DNA from 3 places in the Pseudomonas sp. S1_E05 genome. Region 1 is predicted to be linked to each of the others. Evidence: predicted binding sites of a transcription regulator. Region 1 holds the regulator's gene; each other region holds the start of a gene.
What was found. The regulator FliA, encoded in region 1, starts transcription of late flagellar genes. The targets are predictions, from matches to a motif close to CTAAAGTTTNNNNNNNNNNNGCCGNTAA.
Positions count from the first base shown of each region.

Region 2: a site for FliA is predicted at 2,661-2,688, ahead of AB4N33_RS22435 (methyl-accepting chemotaxis protein). Genes of this name have one in related genera too.
Region 3: a site for FliA is predicted at 2,533-2,560, ahead of AB4N33_RS27390 (flagellar protein MotY). Genes of this name have one in related genera too.

Region 1 is NZ_JBFRHM010000001.1:3,062,079-3,067,869, forward strand. It holds gene AB4N33_RS14150 (chemotaxis protein CheA) at 1-717, opposite strand, end outside; gene AB4N33_RS14155 (protein phosphatase CheZ) at 755-1,543, opposite strand; gene AB4N33_RS14160 (chemotaxis response regulator CheY) at 1,566-1,937, opposite strand; gene fliA (RNA polymerase sigma factor FliA) at 2,105-2,845, opposite strand; gene fleN (flagellar synthesis regulator FleN) at 2,842-3,672, opposite strand; gene flhF (flagellar biosynthesis protein FlhF) at 3,783-5,114, opposite strand; gene flhA (flagellar biosynthesis protein FlhA) at 5,126-5,791, opposite strand, start outside.
Region 2 is NZ_JBFRHM010000001.1:4,869,460-4,875,250, forward strand. It holds gene AB4N33_RS22420 (putative bifunctional diguanylate cyclase/phosphodiesterase) at 1-70, shown strand, start outside; gene AB4N33_RS22425 (NorM family multidrug efflux MATE transporter) at 134-1,531, opposite strand; gene AB4N33_RS22430 (LysR substrate-binding domain-containing protein) at 1,690-2,610, shown strand; gene AB4N33_RS22435 (methyl-accepting chemotaxis protein) at 2,789-4,765, shown strand; gene AB4N33_RS22440 (YifB family Mg chelatase-like AAA ATPase) at 4,877-5,791, opposite strand, start outside.
Region 3 is NZ_JBFRHM010000001.1:5,909,248-5,915,038, reverse strand. It holds partial or broken gene AB4N33_RS27400 (hypothetical protein) at 1-89, shown strand, start outside; gene AB4N33_RS27395 (argininosuccinate synthase) at 218-1,435, opposite strand; gene AB4N33_RS27390 (flagellar protein MotY) at 1,564-2,472, opposite strand; gene pyrC (dihydroorotase) at 2,627-3,673, shown strand; gene rnt (ribonuclease T) at 3,670-4,344, shown strand; gene AB4N33_RS27375 (peroxiredoxin) at 4,412-5,014, opposite strand; gene AB4N33_RS27370 (bacterioferritin-associated ferredoxin) at 5,328-5,546, shown strand; gene bfr (bacterioferritin) at 5,745-5,791, shown strand, end outside.

The DNA of each region.
Region 1 (5,791 bases):
GGTGATGTCGGAGCTGTCGCCCGGCTCTTTCGCGCTCGCGCTGGCCGCAGGTGCGGCTGGCGCGGCACCGACCGCATCGGCGGCGAACTGGCCCTTGCCGTGCAACTGGTCGAGCAGCGACTCGAACTCGGCGTCGGTGATCTCATCACTGGCCACCTCGGACGTTTCGACCGCAGCGGCCACCGGCGCCTCGGCTTCGGCCTTGACGGCGTTCAGCGAGTCCAGCAACTGTTCGAATTCGTTGTCGGTGATGTCGCCTGATTCGGCTTGCGCCGCTGCTTGTGGCTCTTCAGCCACGGCTGCAACCGGCGCGGCCTCATCAGCCGATTGCGGCTCGGCCAGACGAGCCAGCGCGGCGAGCAATTCAGGCGTAGCAGCCGTAATCGGGCTACGGTCGCGAACTTCGCTGAACATGCTGTTCACCGAGTCCAGTGCTTCGAGAACCACGTCCATCAATTCCGAGTCGACGCGACGTTCACCCTTGCGCAGGATGTCAAACACGTTCTCGGCGATGTGACAGCACTCCACCAGCTCATTGAGCTGGAGGAAGCCGGCGCCCCCTTTTACAGTGTGAAAACCGCGAAAAATTGCATTGAGCAAGTCCGCATCATCAGGTCGACTTTCCAGCTCGACCAGCTGCTCGGACAGTTGCTCTAGAATCTCGCCGGCCTCAACCAGGAAATCCTGAAGGATCTCTTCATCGGCGCCGAAGCTCATTAATGGTGTGCTCCTAACAGAACAGGTCTAATAAAACCTAAAATCCAAGGCTGGATAGCAAATCGTCCACATCGTCCTGACCGGACACAACGTCTTCTCTTTTATCGGCATGAATCTGCGGACCTTCACCCTGAGAGAGATGTTTTTGTGGATCTTTTTCTGCAAGCATCGCTTCCCGGTCATGTTCGATGCCCGCAAAGCGGTCCACCTGACTGGCCATGAGCACAAGTTTGAGCAGATTGGTTTCAACGTCCGTGACCAATTGCGTCACACGCTTGATCACCTGACCGGTGAGATCCTGGTAATCCTGCGCGAGCAGAATGTCGTTGAGGTTGCTCGATACCGCCCGGTTGTCCTTGCTGCTGCGAGCCAGGAAACCGTCGACACGCCGCGCCAGTTCGCGAAACTCTTCGGCCCCGACTTCGCGGCGCATGAAACGCCCCCAGTCCGTGCTCAATGCCTGGGCTTCATCGCCAAGGCTGTTGACCAGAGGCGTTGAGCTTTCGACCAGATCCATGGTGCGGTTCGCAGCGGCCTCGGTCAGCTTGACAACATACCCCAGGCGCTCGGTGGCATCCGTGATCTGGGACACTTCCTCGGCTTGCGGCATGTGCGGATCAATCTGGAAATTGACGATCGCGCTATGCAATTCGCGGGTGAGCTTGCCCACTTCCTGATACAGGCCGCGGTCACGGGTCTGATTGAGCTCATGGATCAGTTGTACCGCGTCACCGAACTTGCCTTTTTCAAGGCTTTCGACCAATTCGACCGCGTGTTTTTTCAGGGTCGACTCGAACTCGCCCTGTGAAGATTCTTTGTGGTCCATAGCTCCCCCGTGGCGCGGTGACTCAACCGATGCGTTCGAAAATCTTCTCGATTTTTTCTTTCAACGCCTGGGCCGTGAAGGGTTTGACGACATAACCGTTTACACCGGCCTGGGCGGCTTCGATGATCTGCTCGCGCTTGGCTTCTGCAGTGACCATCAATACCGGCAGGTGCTTGAGTTTTTCGTCGGCGCGCACGTGGCGCAGCAGATCGATACCGGTCATGCCAGGCATGTTCCAGTCGGTTACCAGAAAGTCGATGCTTCCGCTGTTGAGAACCGGAATGGCGGTGATGCCATCGTCAGCCTCAACCGTGTTGGTGAACCCAAGGTCACGCAACAGGTTCTTGATGATCCGCCGCATCGTTGAAAAGTCATCAACGATGAGGATTTTCATGTTCTTGTCCAATTCGACCTCCAAGCAGTCTTAAACGCGCCCAGCACCTGGACGCGCCATTTCAATCAATTCGGCAGAGCACTCAATGACTGTCTGGAGCACAACAGATCGAGACCGGCGCGGTTCAACCCCGCACCAGCCACGTTCGCAGTGTCCCCACACTGCCTTCAGCGCGCTCGCCACTCCCCCAAACGCCCCCGCAAACGGGCCGCGCACTGGCTGTGTAACTGGCTGACCCGAGATTCGCTGACCCCCAGGACCTCACCGATTTCCTTGAGATTCAATTCTTCGTCGTAGTACAGCGCCAACACCAGTCGCTCGCGCTCCGGCAAATTGGCAATCGCGTCCGCCAGCGCCGCCTGGAAGCGTTCGTCTTCCAGATCGCGTGACGGCTCGAGATGAGCACTCGCGCCATCCTCATGCAGCCCTTCGTGTTCGCCGTCCTGCAAAAGATCGTCGAAACTGAATAACCGGCTGCCCAGGGTGTCGTTCAAAATCCCGTAATAATCATCGAGACTCAATTGGAGTTCGGCCGCAACTTCGTGATCTTTAGCGTCACGGCCGGTTTTAGCTTCAATCGAGCGAATTGCGTCGCTGACCATGCGGGTATTGCGGTGAACCGAGCGTGGCGCCCAATCCCCCTTGCGCACTTCATCAAGCATGGCGCCACGGATTCGAATGCCCGCGTACGTCTCGAAACTGGCGCCTTTGCTGGCGTCGTATTTGGTGGACACTTCCAGCAGGCCGATCATCCCGGCCTGGATCAGGTCTTCGACCTGAACACTGGCCGGCAGGCGCGCCAACAAGTGATACGCAATGCGTTTGACCAGTGGCGCGTAACGCTCGATCAGCTCGTACTGCGCGTCACGCGCCGATTTCTTGTAGAGGTTGTAACCGCTGGCGGTCATAGCACGGGTCCTGCCGTTTGTTGCACGAGGCGCTCGACGAAAAACTCCAGGTGCCCGCGCGGGTTGGCGGGCAGTGGCCAGGTATCGACCTTCTGTGCAATGGCCTTGAAAGCCAGCGAGCACTTGGAACGCGGGAAAGCTTCATAAACAGCGCGCTGCTTCTGGACGGCCTTGCGTACGCTTTCGTCGTAGGGCACCGCGCCGACGTATTGTAGGGCGACGTCAAGGAAACGATCCGTGACCTTTGTCAACTTGGCGAACAGGTTGCGCCCTTCCTGAGGGCTCTGGGCCATGTTGGCCAGGACGCGGAAACGGTTCATGCCGTAATCACGGTTGAGCAGCTTGATCAGAGCGTAAGCGTCGGTGATGGACGTTGGCTCGTCGCAGACCACCAGGAGGACTTCCTGGGCGGCGCGGACAAAACTGACTACCGAGTCACCAATACCCGCAGCGGTATCGATCACCAGCACATCGAGGTTGTCGCCGATATCGCTGAACGCCTGAATCAGGCCGGCATGCTGGGCCGGACTCAGGTGCACCATGCTCTGTGTGCCGGAGGCGGCGGGAACGATGCGGATGCCGCCGGGGCCTTGCAACAATACGTCACGCAGCTCGCAGCGGCCCTCGATCACGTCGGCCAGGGTGCGTTTGGGTGTCAGGCCCAGCAGAACGTCGACGTTCGCCAGCCCCAGATCGGCGTCCAGCAGCATGACCCGCCGGCCTAGCTCCGCTAGAGCCAGGGACAAGTTCACTGACACGTTAGTCTTGCCGACGCCACCCTTGCCGCCGGTCACCGCGATCACCTGTACGGGATGCATGCTGCCCATGTTATTTCTTTACCTTGTCTTGCATAGACGGAGGCCACATGACTGGCTGCGCGTTCGCAACTGGAACAATGCCTGGCAGACCATCGATGTAGGTACAAAAACTGTTCACCTCAGCCAACCTGCTTGGTCGGACTGTGGTAGATGTCAGCGAACATGTCAGCCATGGCTTCTTCGCTGGGTTCTTCCTGCATTTGCACGCTGACGGCGCGACTGACCAACTGATGACGGCGCGGCAAATGCAAGTCATCCGGAATACGTGGTCCATCGGTGAGGTAAGCCACCGGCAATTCATGACTGATTGCCAGGCTCAACACTTCGCCCAAACTAGCCGTTTCATCCAGTTTAGTCAGGATGCAGCCTGCCAGCCCGCAGCGCTTGTAACTATGATAAGCGGCCGTTAGAACCTGCTTCTGGCTGGTGGTTGCGAGCACCAGGTAATTTTTTGCCCGGATGCCACGACCGGCCAGGCTTTCAAGCTGCATGCGCAGCGCTGGATCGCTGGCCTGGAGGCCGGCGGTATCGATCAACACCACGCGCTTGCGCAGCAACGGATCCAGTGCCTGAACCAGGGACTGGCCCGGATCGACGTGGGTGACCGAGACGTTGAGAATGCGCCCCAGGGTCTTGAGTTGCTCCTGGGCACCGATGCGGTAGCTGTCCATGCTCACCAGGGCAATGCTCTGCGCGCCGTACTTGAGCACGTAGCGGGCCGCCAGTTTGGCCAGGGTGGTGGTCTTGCCCATGCCGGCCGGACCGACCATGGCAATCACGCCTCCTTCTTCCAGTGGCTCGACTTCCGGCGTGCTGATCATCCGCGCCAGGTGCGCCAGCAACATGCGCCAGGCCTGCCGAGGTTCCTCAACGCCAGAGATCATTTCCAGCAGGTCGCGCGACAACGGGCCGGACAAACCAATACGCTGCAGACGACGCCACAGGTTGGCCTGGGCCGGCGCATTACCCTGCAGTTGGCTCCACGCCAGCGAGCCCAGTTGTACTTCCATCAGTTCGCGCAGGCTGTTGAGCTCGAAACGCATCGAATCGAGCATCCGTGGATCGACGCCGGCCGGTGCAGCGGGCGCAGGCGCAGCTGCGGCACGGCGTGGCTCGCTGTACGTCGGCTCGATCAGCGGCTCGGCAGCGGTCAACGGCAAGCCGGCGAACAACTGGCGATTGGTCGACTTGTCGCTCTCGCCTTCGCTGCGCAGGCTCAGTTCGGCCTGAGCGGTGACGATCCGCGATTGGGTCTTGCGCAGCTCATCCTCGAGTTCCATGTTGGGAACACGCGGGGCCAGTGCCGACAGTTTGTAATCCAGGGCCGCCGTCAGCTCGACACCGCCGGCGATCCGGCGATTACCGATGATGGCGGCCTCAGCGCCCAGCTCATCACGAACCAGCTTCATGGCCTGACGCATATCGGCGGCGAAAAAACGCTTAACTTGCATAAACCACTACCTCAGCCGTTGGGCCCTACTGTCGCAACGATGGTCACTTGCTTGTTGTCCGGGATTTCCTGGTAAGCCAACACGTGTATGCCAGGAACTGCCAGCCGGCCAAATCGCGACAGCATCGCGCGGACCGGGCCAGCCACCAGCAGAATCACTGGCTGACCTTGCATTTCCTGACGCTGGGCTGCTTCGATCAACGAACGTTGCAGCTTCTCGGCCATGCTTGGCTCCAGCAGAACGCCCTCTTCCGAGCCTTGTCCTGCCTTTTGCAGACTATTGAGCAAAATCTGTTCCAACCTTGGCTCCAGCGTGATAACTGGCAGCTCGGACTCAGTCCCCACGATGCTTTGCACGATTGCGCGGGATACACCGACCCGCACGGCAGCGACCAACGCGGCGGTATCTTGACTCTTGGCGGCATTGTTCGCGATAGCTTCGGCAATGCTGCGGATGTCACGCACCGGCACATGTTCGGCCAGCAACGCCTGCAACACCTTGAGCAACTGCGACAACGACACCACGCCCGGCACCAGCTCTTCTGCCAGCTTAGGCGAGCTTTTGGCCAGCAATTGCATGAGTTGCTGCACTTCCTCGTGGCCAATCAGCTCACTGGAGTGCTTGTACAGAATCTGGTTCAAGTGGGTCGCCACTACGGTACTGGCATCGACCACGGT
Region 2 (5,791 bases), 1.8 Mb from region 1:
GTTGGCTGAGTTGGTGGATTATCTGAGCTTTGGCAGCAGTCAGCAGCCAGCGTTGGAGATTGTGGGTTAAACACTGACCGAATGTGGGAGCGGGCTTGCTCGCTCCCACAGGGGATTTATCCAACAGTAGATCTCACTCAGTCTGAGCGTTCGCAAAGCCGTCTGTGGACGCCGACTCCCGTCGAATCATCCGCTCCATCTTCCACTCGAACGCCAGCGTCAACGTCACTGCCGCACAGGCCAGGCCCAGTGCCAAGCCCCACCAGACGCCCGTCGGGCCCCAGTTCAGATGGAACGCCATCCACCACGCGGCAGGCGCGCCGATCAGCCAGTAGCAACCGAGCCCGACCAGGAAGGTGGTTTTGGCGTCTTTAAGCCCGCGAATGCAGCCCATCGCGATGGTTTGCGTGCCGTCGAACAGCTCGAACCAGGCCGCCACAGCCAGCAGACTGACGGCCAGTTCGATGACCGGGCGGAAGGCCGGGTCGTTGTGGTCCAGGAACAGACCGATCAACGGGTTGGGCAACAGCCAGAACACCATGGCAAAGCACAGCATTGCCACCGCTCCGAAAGCGATGCCGACCCGTCCGGACATCCGGGCATGCTGCAATTGCCCGGCCCCGTAGTGCTGGCCGATGCGCATGGTGATGGCATAGGACATACCCGCCGGGACCATGAATGCTACCGAAACGATCTGCAACGCAATCTGGTGCGCAGCCAGTTGCGTGCTGCCCATGGTTCCCATGCACAACGCCGCGAACGCAAACAGCCCGACCTCCACCGCGTAAGTGCCGCCAATCGGCAGACCCAGGCGCCACATCTCTTTGAGGTACTGACGGTTGGGTCGCGACAGTCCCTGGCGCAATGGATAGGCGTCGTAGGCGGGGTGCCGCCGGATATGCCACGCCAATGCCAAAGCCATCAGGTTGGCAACAATCGCCGTGACCAGGCCAATACCCACCAGGCCCATTTTCGGCAGACCAAACATTCCTGTGATCAACGCGTAGTTGAGCACGAAGTTGGCAACGGTGCCGGCAAGGCTGATGACCATCACCGGCGTCGCGCGGCCAATGGCGCTGGTGAAGCCGCGAAGGGCCATGAAGCTGAGGTAGCCGGGCAGGGCGAAAGGCAGGATCAACAGAAACTGCCCGGCCAGTTGCACGTTGGTCTCGGTCTGGCCGAACAGGATCAGAACGGGTTTGAGGTTCCATAGCAGTAACCCAGCCACCAGCGCCATCAGCCAGGCCAGCCACAAACCGGCCTGGGTCAGCCGCGCCGCGCCGACGATATCGCCAGCGCCGTGACGGATCGACACCAGTGTGCCCACCGCTGCAATCACGCCGATGCAAAAAATCGAAACAAATGAATAGGTGGCCGCACCGAGTCCGCCACCCGCCAACGCCTCGGGACTGATACGCGCCATCATCAGGGTGTCGGTGAGCACCATCAGCATGTGCGCCAGCTGCGAGGCAATCAACGGCCCCGCCAGCCGCAGGATGGCCCAGAGTTCTGAACGCACTGGATGTTTCATTGTTATCACGCCCGACAGTCAGGTAGTAGAGGAAAGGGTCGATTTTCGGCGCTTTGCGAGGTTTGCACAAAGGGATAAATAGGATGAGTAGCATGACTTAAACTCATCTTGGGATCTTTCTGATAAGTTTATGGGATTACGTTGTAGGAGCTTTACGCATGTCTCGTCGCCTTCCCCCGTTGTATGCCCTTCGTGCATTCGAAGCGGCGGCGCGTCACAGTTCGTTTACCCGCGCTGCTGAAGAACTGTCGATCACGCAAAGTGCGGTCAGCCGACACATTCGTACTCTGGAAGAGCATTTTGCCTGCCGGTTGTTTCATCGTAGCGGTCGCCACCTGCAACTGACCGAGTCGGCGCGGTTGATCCTGCCGGGTATCCGCGAAGGTTTTACCGCGCTGGAGCGGGCCTGTCAGACCTTGCAGGCCGAAGATGACATCCTGCGCATGAAAGCCCCTTCCACCCTGACCATGCGCTGGTTGCTGGCGCGGCTCAGCCGCTTCCGCCACCTGCAACCGGGCAATGAGGTGCAACTGACCAGCGCGTGGATGGACATCGATTCGGTGGACTTCAACCATGAGCCCTTCGACTGCGCGGTGATACTGGGTAACGGGCAATTTCCACCCGATTGGGAAGCCAGGCTGTTGTTTGCCGAAGAACTGATCCCCGTGAGCGCGCCGAATCTTCTCAACGACCAGCCGTGGGATGTCGAGCGCCTGGCTCAGGCTGAACTGCTGCACCCGACGCCGGACCGGCGTGACTGGCGCAGTTGGCTGGACCGTATGGGGCTGTCCGATCAGGTGTCGCTCAAGGGCGGCCAGGTATTCGATACGCTGGAGCTGGGCATGATTGCCGCTGCCCGGGGTTACGGCGTGTCGATGGGCGACCTGCTGATGGTGGCTGAGGATGTGGCGCAGGGGCGACTGAGTTTGCCGTGGCCCACTGCCGTCGCCAGTGGTGAGAATTATTACCTCGTTTGGCCGAAAACCCGGCCGGGAGGTGAACGTTTGCGCAGGCTCGGCGATTTTCTGCAAAACGAGGTCCGAGCCATGAAAATGCCCGCCGTAGAGCGCTTGCGCTGAATCGTTAGAGCCTGCTCTACCACGGCCTTGCGCGGTATCCGAGATAACCACTCAAGTATTAGGTTTTTAGGCCGAAAGTATCATTGTGGAACCCTCGTGCAGGTTTCACGCAATTCCCATTATTAGAAAAATTGCTGGGCAGCCAATCAAGGAGGAGGGCGCCCGGCCAGGAGCAGTCATGTCTCAACCTCGTGCTCGAATTGCCTCACAGCTTGGCCTTGCGCTAGCTGTGATCCTGGCAATCGTTATCACCGGTAGTACCTTGTTCGCCCTGCGTTCGCTGGACACTGCCAACCTCGCCACACGCGAGGAACACCTGGCCAGCGAAGCCCGTTTGCTGGCCGATCAGTTGACTACTTTCCACAGCACGTTGCGTGAAAGCACCCAGCGCCTGGCGGGTCTGTTCGAGAAGCGCTTCGCGGGCGGCCTGAGCGTCCACCCGGATGAACAGTTCAACGTGGCAGGCACTCAGACGCCTGGCCTGCACCTGGGTAACGAAGTGCTCAACAACAACTTCAAGGAAGTGGACGAGTTCAAGCAGATGACCGCCGGCGTGGCCACGGTCTTCGTGCGCAACGGTGAGGATTTCATTCGCGTCAGCACCAACGTCACGAAGCAGGACGGTACCCGTGCCATCGGCACCATCCTCGATCATGCCAACCCGGCTTACGCTCGCTTGATGTCGGGGCAGAGCTTTGTTGGCCGCTCCCTGTTGTTTGAGCGTTACTACATGTCGCAATACACGCCGGTGCGCGACAGCGCCGGGAAGGTGATCGCCGTGCTGTACGTGGGTTTTGACTACACCGACGCGCAGAACGCCCAGTTTGCCAACCTCAAGCGCTTCCGTATTGGCCAGACCGGATCGCTGGCGCTTCTCGACGAGAAAAACAATTGGCTGGTGCCGATTGCCGGCGTGCAAGCCCTGGACAAAGCCGCCCCGGCCATCGTCAATCTGGCGAAGACGCCAAGCGATGGCGGTTTCTGGAGTGACACTTCGGAAGACTTCTACAGCGTCGCGGTGCCTTTCGAGGACGGTCCATGGTCGGTTGTCGCCAGCATGCCGCAGGAGGAAATCAGCGCGGTGACCTGGAGCGTCGGTATTCAGCTGGCTATTGGTAGTTTGCTGGCGATGCTGATTGCCGTGGGTTCGGCAGTCTGGCTGCTGCGCAGCAAACTTGCGCCACTGGGCGATCTGGTACGTCAGGCTGAAGCCCTGGGTGCCGGTGACCTGAGCGTGCGTCTGAATGTGTCGAGCAATGACGAAATAGGTCAACTGGCCCGTGCGTTCAACCAGATGAGCCAGGCGCTGTCGACCATGGTCGACCACATTCGCAAGTCCTCGCAAGAGGTCAACAGCCGTGCCCAGGCGTTGTCCGGCCTGTCCGGCGGTGCTTATGAAGGGATGGAGCAGCAGTCGGGCGAGATCACCAGCATGGCCGGTGCCGTAGAGGAGTTCAGTGCCACCTCGCTGAACATTGCCGACAACATGGGCAATACCCAACGACTGGCCCAGGAGAACGCCCAGCAAACCCAGATCGGTCGCACGTCCATGGACGAAGCGTCTTCTTCGCTGGAGCAGATTGCCGGTGCGTTGAACAGCACGGCGTCGGTGATCAATACCTTGGGGCAGCGCTCGCAGGAAATCGGCGGCATCGTCGGCACCATTACCTCCATTGCCGAGCAAACCAACCTTCTGGCGCTCAACGCAGCCATCGAAGCAGCCCGTGCCGGCGAGCAAGGACGCGGTTTTGCCGTGGTGGCGGATGAGGTGCGCAACCTGGCGTCCCGCACTCGTCAGGCAACCGACGAGATTTCCGGCATGATCCAGAGCATCCAGCAGGAAACGGGCAACGCCATCAGCACCATGGAGCAGGGCAACGTGCTGATGCAGGAAGGTCTTTCACGCAACGCCAACGTCGCCTCGGCACTGGCGCGGATTGACGAGCAAAGCCGCTCGGCCGGGCAACAGTTCGCCGCAATTACCACCGCGACCCAGGAACAGAGCAGCACAGCGACGTTGCTCAGCAGCAACCTGCAAAGCATTGCGCTGGCCAACAGCGAACAACGCGAAGTGGTGGCGAACCTGGCTGTCACGGCGAAGGAGCTGGAGAAACTGGCGGCGGATCTGCGCTCGGAGGTTGACCGGTTTCGTTGAGGTACGGCTGAAATAGCTATCGCGAGCAAGCCCGCTCCCACAGGGTCCGAAGTATGTAGATCTACTGGGGGAGCGAGCCTGCTCGCAATTGGGGGCAACTCAACCCAAGCCCTATTGAGTCGCCGGCCGATACTGCAACGCCTCGGCCAGATGTTCCCGCGTGATCTCCTCAACCTGCTCAAGGTCGGCCAATGTGCGCGCCACCTTGAGCAGCCGATGCGCTGAGCGCAGCGACAGGGTCAGTCGTTCGCAAGCCGTTTCCAGCCAGTGCTCGTCGGCTGTGGATAACCCGCAATGCCGCCGCAGCCCCGGCAAATCAAGAAAGGCATTCGCACACCCCTGGCGTTTCAGTTGCCGCCCCCGCGCCTCCGCAACCAGGGCAGAGGCTCTGCTGCTGTCATCGCCCGCTCTTACAGCAGGGCTCAACGCGGTCGCCTCGCGGGCGACGGTCAGGTGCAGATCAATACGATCCAGCAGCGGCCCCGACAACTTGTTGCGATAGCGCTGCACCATGTCCGGTGTACAACTGCATTTGCCGCTTGGTTCGCCCAGATACCCACAAGGGCAAGGGTTCATCGCCGCCACCAACTGGAAACGCGCCGGAAAGCGCACCCGCTCCCGCGCCCGGGATATCACGATGTGCCCGGATTCCAATGGCTCGCGTAAAACCTCCAATACCTTGCGATCGAACTCCGGCAATTCATCGAGAAACAACACGCCGTGGTGGGCGAGGGTGATTTCCCCCGGCTGCGGTTTTGAGCTGCCCCCAACCAGCGCCGGCCCGGATGCCGAGTGGTGTGGCTGACGGAATGGACGCTGCGGCCAATGGGTCAGCGGTGCGCCGCTGGCCACCGACTGAATGGCTGCCACTTCCAGGGCTTCATGCTCGGCGAGCGGCGGGAGCAACCCCGGCAGGCGGCTGGCCAGCAGGGTCTTGCCGGTGCCGGGTGGCCCGCTGAACAACAGGTTATGCGCCCCGGCGGCAGCGATCAGCAGCGCACGCTTGGCCGCCACCTGGCCCTGCAC
Region 3 (5,791 bases), 2.8 Mb from region 1:
TTTGCGTCGTTTACAACTTGAGTTCCCACACCGTAACGCTCATTGATCAAACTGGCACATCGGGCGCACAACGGCCAGTCGCTTTCTAGCGACAGGGAGGAGGAAGAAGGAGGGAGTTGTTCTTAAAAACGATACGTCGCAATGTCCGAAAGAAAAATCCTATTCTCAAATTTGTGGCCTTGTCGAACACAAGGCCACAAATTCCAGGTCACGCGCCTCAGAACAACTTGCGACCCTTATTGGCTGCGATCCGCATGCGCAAGGCGTTGAGCTTGATGAAGCCCGCCGCGTCAGCCTGGTTGTAGGCGCCGCCATCTTCCTCGAAGGTCGCGATATTGGCGTCGAACAACGAGTCGTCGGACTTGCGGCCAGTGACGATCACATTGCCCTTGTAGAGCTTCAGGCGCACGACGCCGTTCACGTTGACCTGGGACGCGTCGATCATCTGTTGCAGCATCAGACGCTCAGGGCTCCACCAGTAGCCGGTGTAGATCAGGCTGGCGTATTTAGGCATCAGCTCATCCTTGAGGTGAGCCACTTCGCGGTCCAGGGTGATCGATTCGATCGCACGGTGGGCGCGCAGCATGATGGTGCCGCCAGGGGTTTCGTAGCAGCCACGGGACTTCATGCCCACGTAACGGTTTTCGACGATGTCGAGACGACCGATGCCGTGTTCACCACCGATACGGTTCAGGGTCGCCAGCACGGTGGCCGGGGTCATTTCGACGCCGTCCAATGCCACGATGTCGCCATTGCGGTAGGTCAGTTCCAGGTATTGCGCCTTGTCGGGGGCCTTCTCTGGCGACACGGTCCAACGCCACATGTCTTCTTCGTGCTCGGTCCAGGTGTCTTCCAGCACGCCGCCTTCATAGGAGATGTGCAGCAGGTTGGCATCCATCGAGTACGGGGATTTTTTCTTGCCGTGGCGCTCGATCGGGATCGCGTGCTTTTCCGCGTAATCCATCAGCTTTTCACGGGACAGCAGGTCCCATTCACGCCAAGGTGCAATCACTTTCACACCGGGCTTCAGGGCGTAGGCGCCGAGCTCGAAACGAACCTGGTCGTTACCCTTGCCGGTGGCGCCGTGGGAAATGGCGTCAGCGCCGGTTTCGTTGGCGATTTCGATCAGGCGTTTGGCGATCAACGGACGAGCGATGGAAGTACCCAGCAGGTACTCGCCTTCGTAAACAGTGTTGGCGCGGAACATCGGGAACACGAAATCTCGCACGAACTCTTCGCGCAGATCGTCGATGTAGATTTCTTTTACGCCCATGGCCTGCGCCTTGGCGCGAGCAGGTTCGACCTCTTCACCCTGACCCAGGTCAGCGGTAAAGGTCACCACTTCACAGTTATAAGTATCCTGCAGCCACTTGAGGATCACCGAAGTGTCCAGGCCGCCGGAATACGCCAGAACGACCTTGTTTACGTCCGCCATGCCATCACTCCACGGGGTTTACGGAAAGCCGTCAAGTCTACCGGTCATGCAGAATAATTTACAGTGGCGCGACAGCTTATGACGACGAAGCGACAGATTATGTCGAGCGCGCGACGAACAGTCGCGGCTCAGGAAGTCTTCGCTGCGCTCGCCGATGCCGTGGTCTGGGGCGTCGGCGTCTCGACGGGGGCGACGCGAGCGAGGTGGACATTCACCCGGCGGTTCTTCGCCCGGTTGGCGGACGAGGTGTTGGGGACCAGCGGATAACGCTCGCCATGGAAACGCACGGTTATCTGCGATTCCTGCACCCCGTTGGCCTTGAAATACTCCATGACCGCCAGCGCCCGGCGACGCGACAGCTCACGATTGGCCAGGCGATTGCCGCTGTTGTCCGAGTGACCGTCGAGCTCGATGTGGTTAACCGTAGGATCGGCCTTCATGAAGTCCAGCATCACCTGCAACTGCGCCTTGGCCTGCGTATCGAGTTCCATACCCTCGCCCGGGAAGCCGATTTGCGATTGTTTGACCTGTTCGAAGTTTTTGGGCAGCAGCTTCGCCACGCAACCCTGATAATCGTTGAACGCCTTGCTGAACTTGACGGGCAGCAGGCGAACTTCCGAGACGCGGCCATCGCCGGAGAAATGCCGGACGACCGGGCTGCGTCCGTCCATCAAACCACTGATCAGACGGCCGGCCTGAACTTGGGAGCTGTTGAACAGAACGTTGCCACTGCCAATCCTGACCGAGCCGAGATTGATGTCGCCCCGCCCCGGCTGCCACGGTGCGGCCGCCGCCAACAAGGTCGCCGAACCGCCACCGACCATCGAGTTGTAGGCTTTCAGACGAAACGTCGCCTGCTCCCCAGCGCGGCGCACGAACTCACCCGAACCGAAATCGGTAATCGGTTGAGTCAGGCGACACTCGAATTTGTCCCCTTCGACCGTCCACTCGATGCTCTCCAGACGGGTCTGGAAAGTGAGCGCCATCGCGGGAAGGCTGGCAAACACACTGAGCAAGGCTAAATAACGCTGGCGCACGGGAGGCTCCATTGGCTTCTACAACAAAAGACCGATACATATTTACGGCATACCTGTTGGATATCGGTAGCTTGTCGCAAAACTTGATAGCGGGTGCCTGAGAGAGTCTTTTCCGGTAGCATTCCCCAGAGTTTGCCCCGCCTGGAATCCCCTCATGTCCGACCGCCTGACCCTGCTGCGTCCCGACGACTGGCATATACATCTTCGCGATGGTGCCGTGTTGACCAATACTGTTGCGGATGTCGCGCGCACCTTTGGTCGCGCCATCATCATGCCCAACCTGGTACCGCCGGTGCGCAACGCCGCTGAAGCCGATGGTTATCGCCAGCGCATTCTCGCTGCACGTCCGGCCGGTAGCCGTTTTGAACCGCTGATGGTGCTGTACCTCACCGACCGCACCCAGCCCGAAGAAATTCGTCAGGCCAAGGCCAGCGGTTTCGTGCATGCCGCCAAATTGTACCCGGCCGGTGCGACCACCAACTCGGACTCTGGCGTCACCAGCATCGACAAAATCTTCCCTGCGCTCGAGGCCATGGCCGAAGTCGGTATGCCTTTGCTGATTCACGGTGAAGTCACCCGTGGCGATGTCGACGTGTTCGACCGCGAGAAAATCTTCATCGACGAGCACATGCGTCGTGTGGTGGAGCGTTTCCCGACACTCAAGGTGGTGTTCGAGCACATCACGACTGGCGATGCCGTGCAGTTCGTCAACGAGGCCTCGGCCAACGTCGGCGCGACCATTACCGCTCATCACTTGTTGTACAACCGCAACCACATGCTGGTTGGCGGGATTCGGCCGCACTTTTATTGCCTGCCGATCCTCAAGCGCAATACCCACCAGGAAGCCCTGCTCGACGCCGCCACCAGCGGCAGCGAAAAGTTCTTCCTCGGCACTGACTCGGCACCGCATGCCCAGCATGCCAAGGAAGCCGCCTGCGGTTGCGCCGGTTGCTACACCGCTTATGCCGCGATCGAGTTGTATGCCGAAGCGTTCGAACAGCGCAACGCGCTGGCCAGGCTCGAAGCTTTCGCCAGCCTCAATGGCCCGCGCTTCTATGGCCTGCCCGTGAATACTGATCGCATCACCCTGGTTCGCGACGAGTGGACCGCACCAACCAGCCTGCCATTTGGCGAGCTGACCGTTATCCCGCTGCGCGCCGGTGAAAAACTGCGCTGGCGCCTGCTGGAGGAACACGCGTGAGTGAAGACCATTTCGACGACGAACAGGACGGTTCGAGCGCAGGTGGTTCACGCCATCCGATGGCTGCCAGGTTCCGTGGTTACCTGCCCGTGGTCGTCGACGTAGAAACCGGTGGTTTCAACTCGGCCACCGACGCCCTGCTGGAAATCGCGGCGACCACCATCGCCATGGATGAAAAGGGCTTCGTTTACCCTGATCACACGTACTTCTTCCGCGTCGAGCCTTTCGAAGGCGCGAACATCGAAGCAGCGGCCCTGGAGTTCACCGGGATCAAGCTCGATCACCCGTTGCGCATGGCTGTGAGTGAAGAGACAGCCCTGAACGACATCTTCCGTGGGATACGCAAGGCGCTGAAGGCCAACGGCTGCAAGCGGGCGATTCTGGTCGGCCACAACAGCAGCTTCGACCTGGGCTTCCTGAATGCCGCCGTCGCACGCCTGGACATGAAGCGCAACCCGTTTCACCCCTTCTCCAGCTTCGACACTGCTACCCTGGCTGGCTTGGCCTACGGGCAAACGGTACTGGCGAAGGCCTGTCAGGCAGCCGATATCGACTTCGATGGTCGCGAGGCCCACTCGGCTCGCTACGACACCGAGAAGACGGCCGAACTGTTCTGCGGCATCGTCAATCGCTGGAAACAGATGGGCGGGTGGGAAGATTTCGACGACTGATGAGTCGCGACCCTGCCCATAAAAAAACCGGCCATGATGGCCGGTTTTTTTGTGCCTCGAACGCGCCTTACAGGGCAGCTGCGTGCTCGGTCAGGTAAGCCGCAACGCCTTCTGGCGAAGCGTTCATGCCTTTGTCGCCTTTCTTCCAGTTCGCAGGGCAGACTTCACCGTGCTCTTCGTGGAATTGCAGAGCGTCGACCAGACGAATCAGCTCTTCCATGTTACGGCCCAGCGGCAGGTCGTTGATGATCTGCGAACGAACGACACCCTTGTCGTCGATCAGGAACGCGCCACGGAAAGCCACGCCGCCTTCGGACTCAACGTCGTAGGCCTTGGCGATTTCGTGCTTCATGTCGGCAGCCATGGTGTAACGGACTTCGCCGATACCGCCGTTGTTGACCGGGGTGTTGCGCCAGGCGTTATGGGTGAAGTGCGAGTCGATCGAAACGGCGATCACTTCAACGTTGCGCGCCTTGAAATCAGCCATGCGATTGTCCAGAGCGATCAGCTCGGACGGGCATACGAAGGTGAAGTCCAGCGGATAGAAGAACACCAGGCCGTATTTGCCTTTGATGGCCGACGACAGGGTGAAGCTGTCGACGATTTCGCCATTGCCCAGAACGGCCGGTACGGTGAAGTCAGGGGCTTGCTTGCCTACGAGTACGCTCATTGAATATCTCCTGGTGTAAAAACGTGAAGTTCCCGGGTTTGCGCCAGCCTGTCACCCTCAGGCGACAGCCCTGTGACACCCACCCCTTCATAAGGACCGGTCATCATACACTGCGTTTTTATGCTGTCCTCAACGGATTTTCACCAGAGCGCCGAATGGCCGCCCAAAAGGGCTAATGGCAGATGGCTGCAAAAAACCGTTCGTCAGTCTTGTTGCTATATCGGGCAAAGCTGTCAGAAACCACTTTGACAATCATTCTCGTTAACATTAAGATCCATCGCAATTGAGCCACAACCAGCGACGGTTTTTACTTATGTATGTCTGCCTCTGCACTGGCGTTACCGACGGTCAAATCCGCGATGCAATCTATGAAGGATGCTGCAGCTATAAGGAAGTCCGTCAGGCTACCGGCGTAGCCAGCCAATGCGGTAAGTGCGCCTGCCTCGCCAAGGAAGTGGTGCGCGATACCCTGACCCAAGTACAAACTGCCCAGGCCGCGATTCCTTTCCCGGTAGAATTTAATGCTGCGTGAATACCCCTTTTAAAGAACCGGACTTAATGTCCGGTTTTTTTATGCCTGAAAATCAACTGGTTACGCGCTAGACGCGGAACACAAACATTCTTATTCCGATTAATTTTCATTTATTATTCAATAACTTAGGTTTGACACCCCTAAGTATGCGGCTCAAACTCTGCCTCATAGACAGCTAACATAGGGCAGGACCCCATCATGAAAGGCGACATTACAGTCATCCAGCATCTCAACAAGATCCTTGC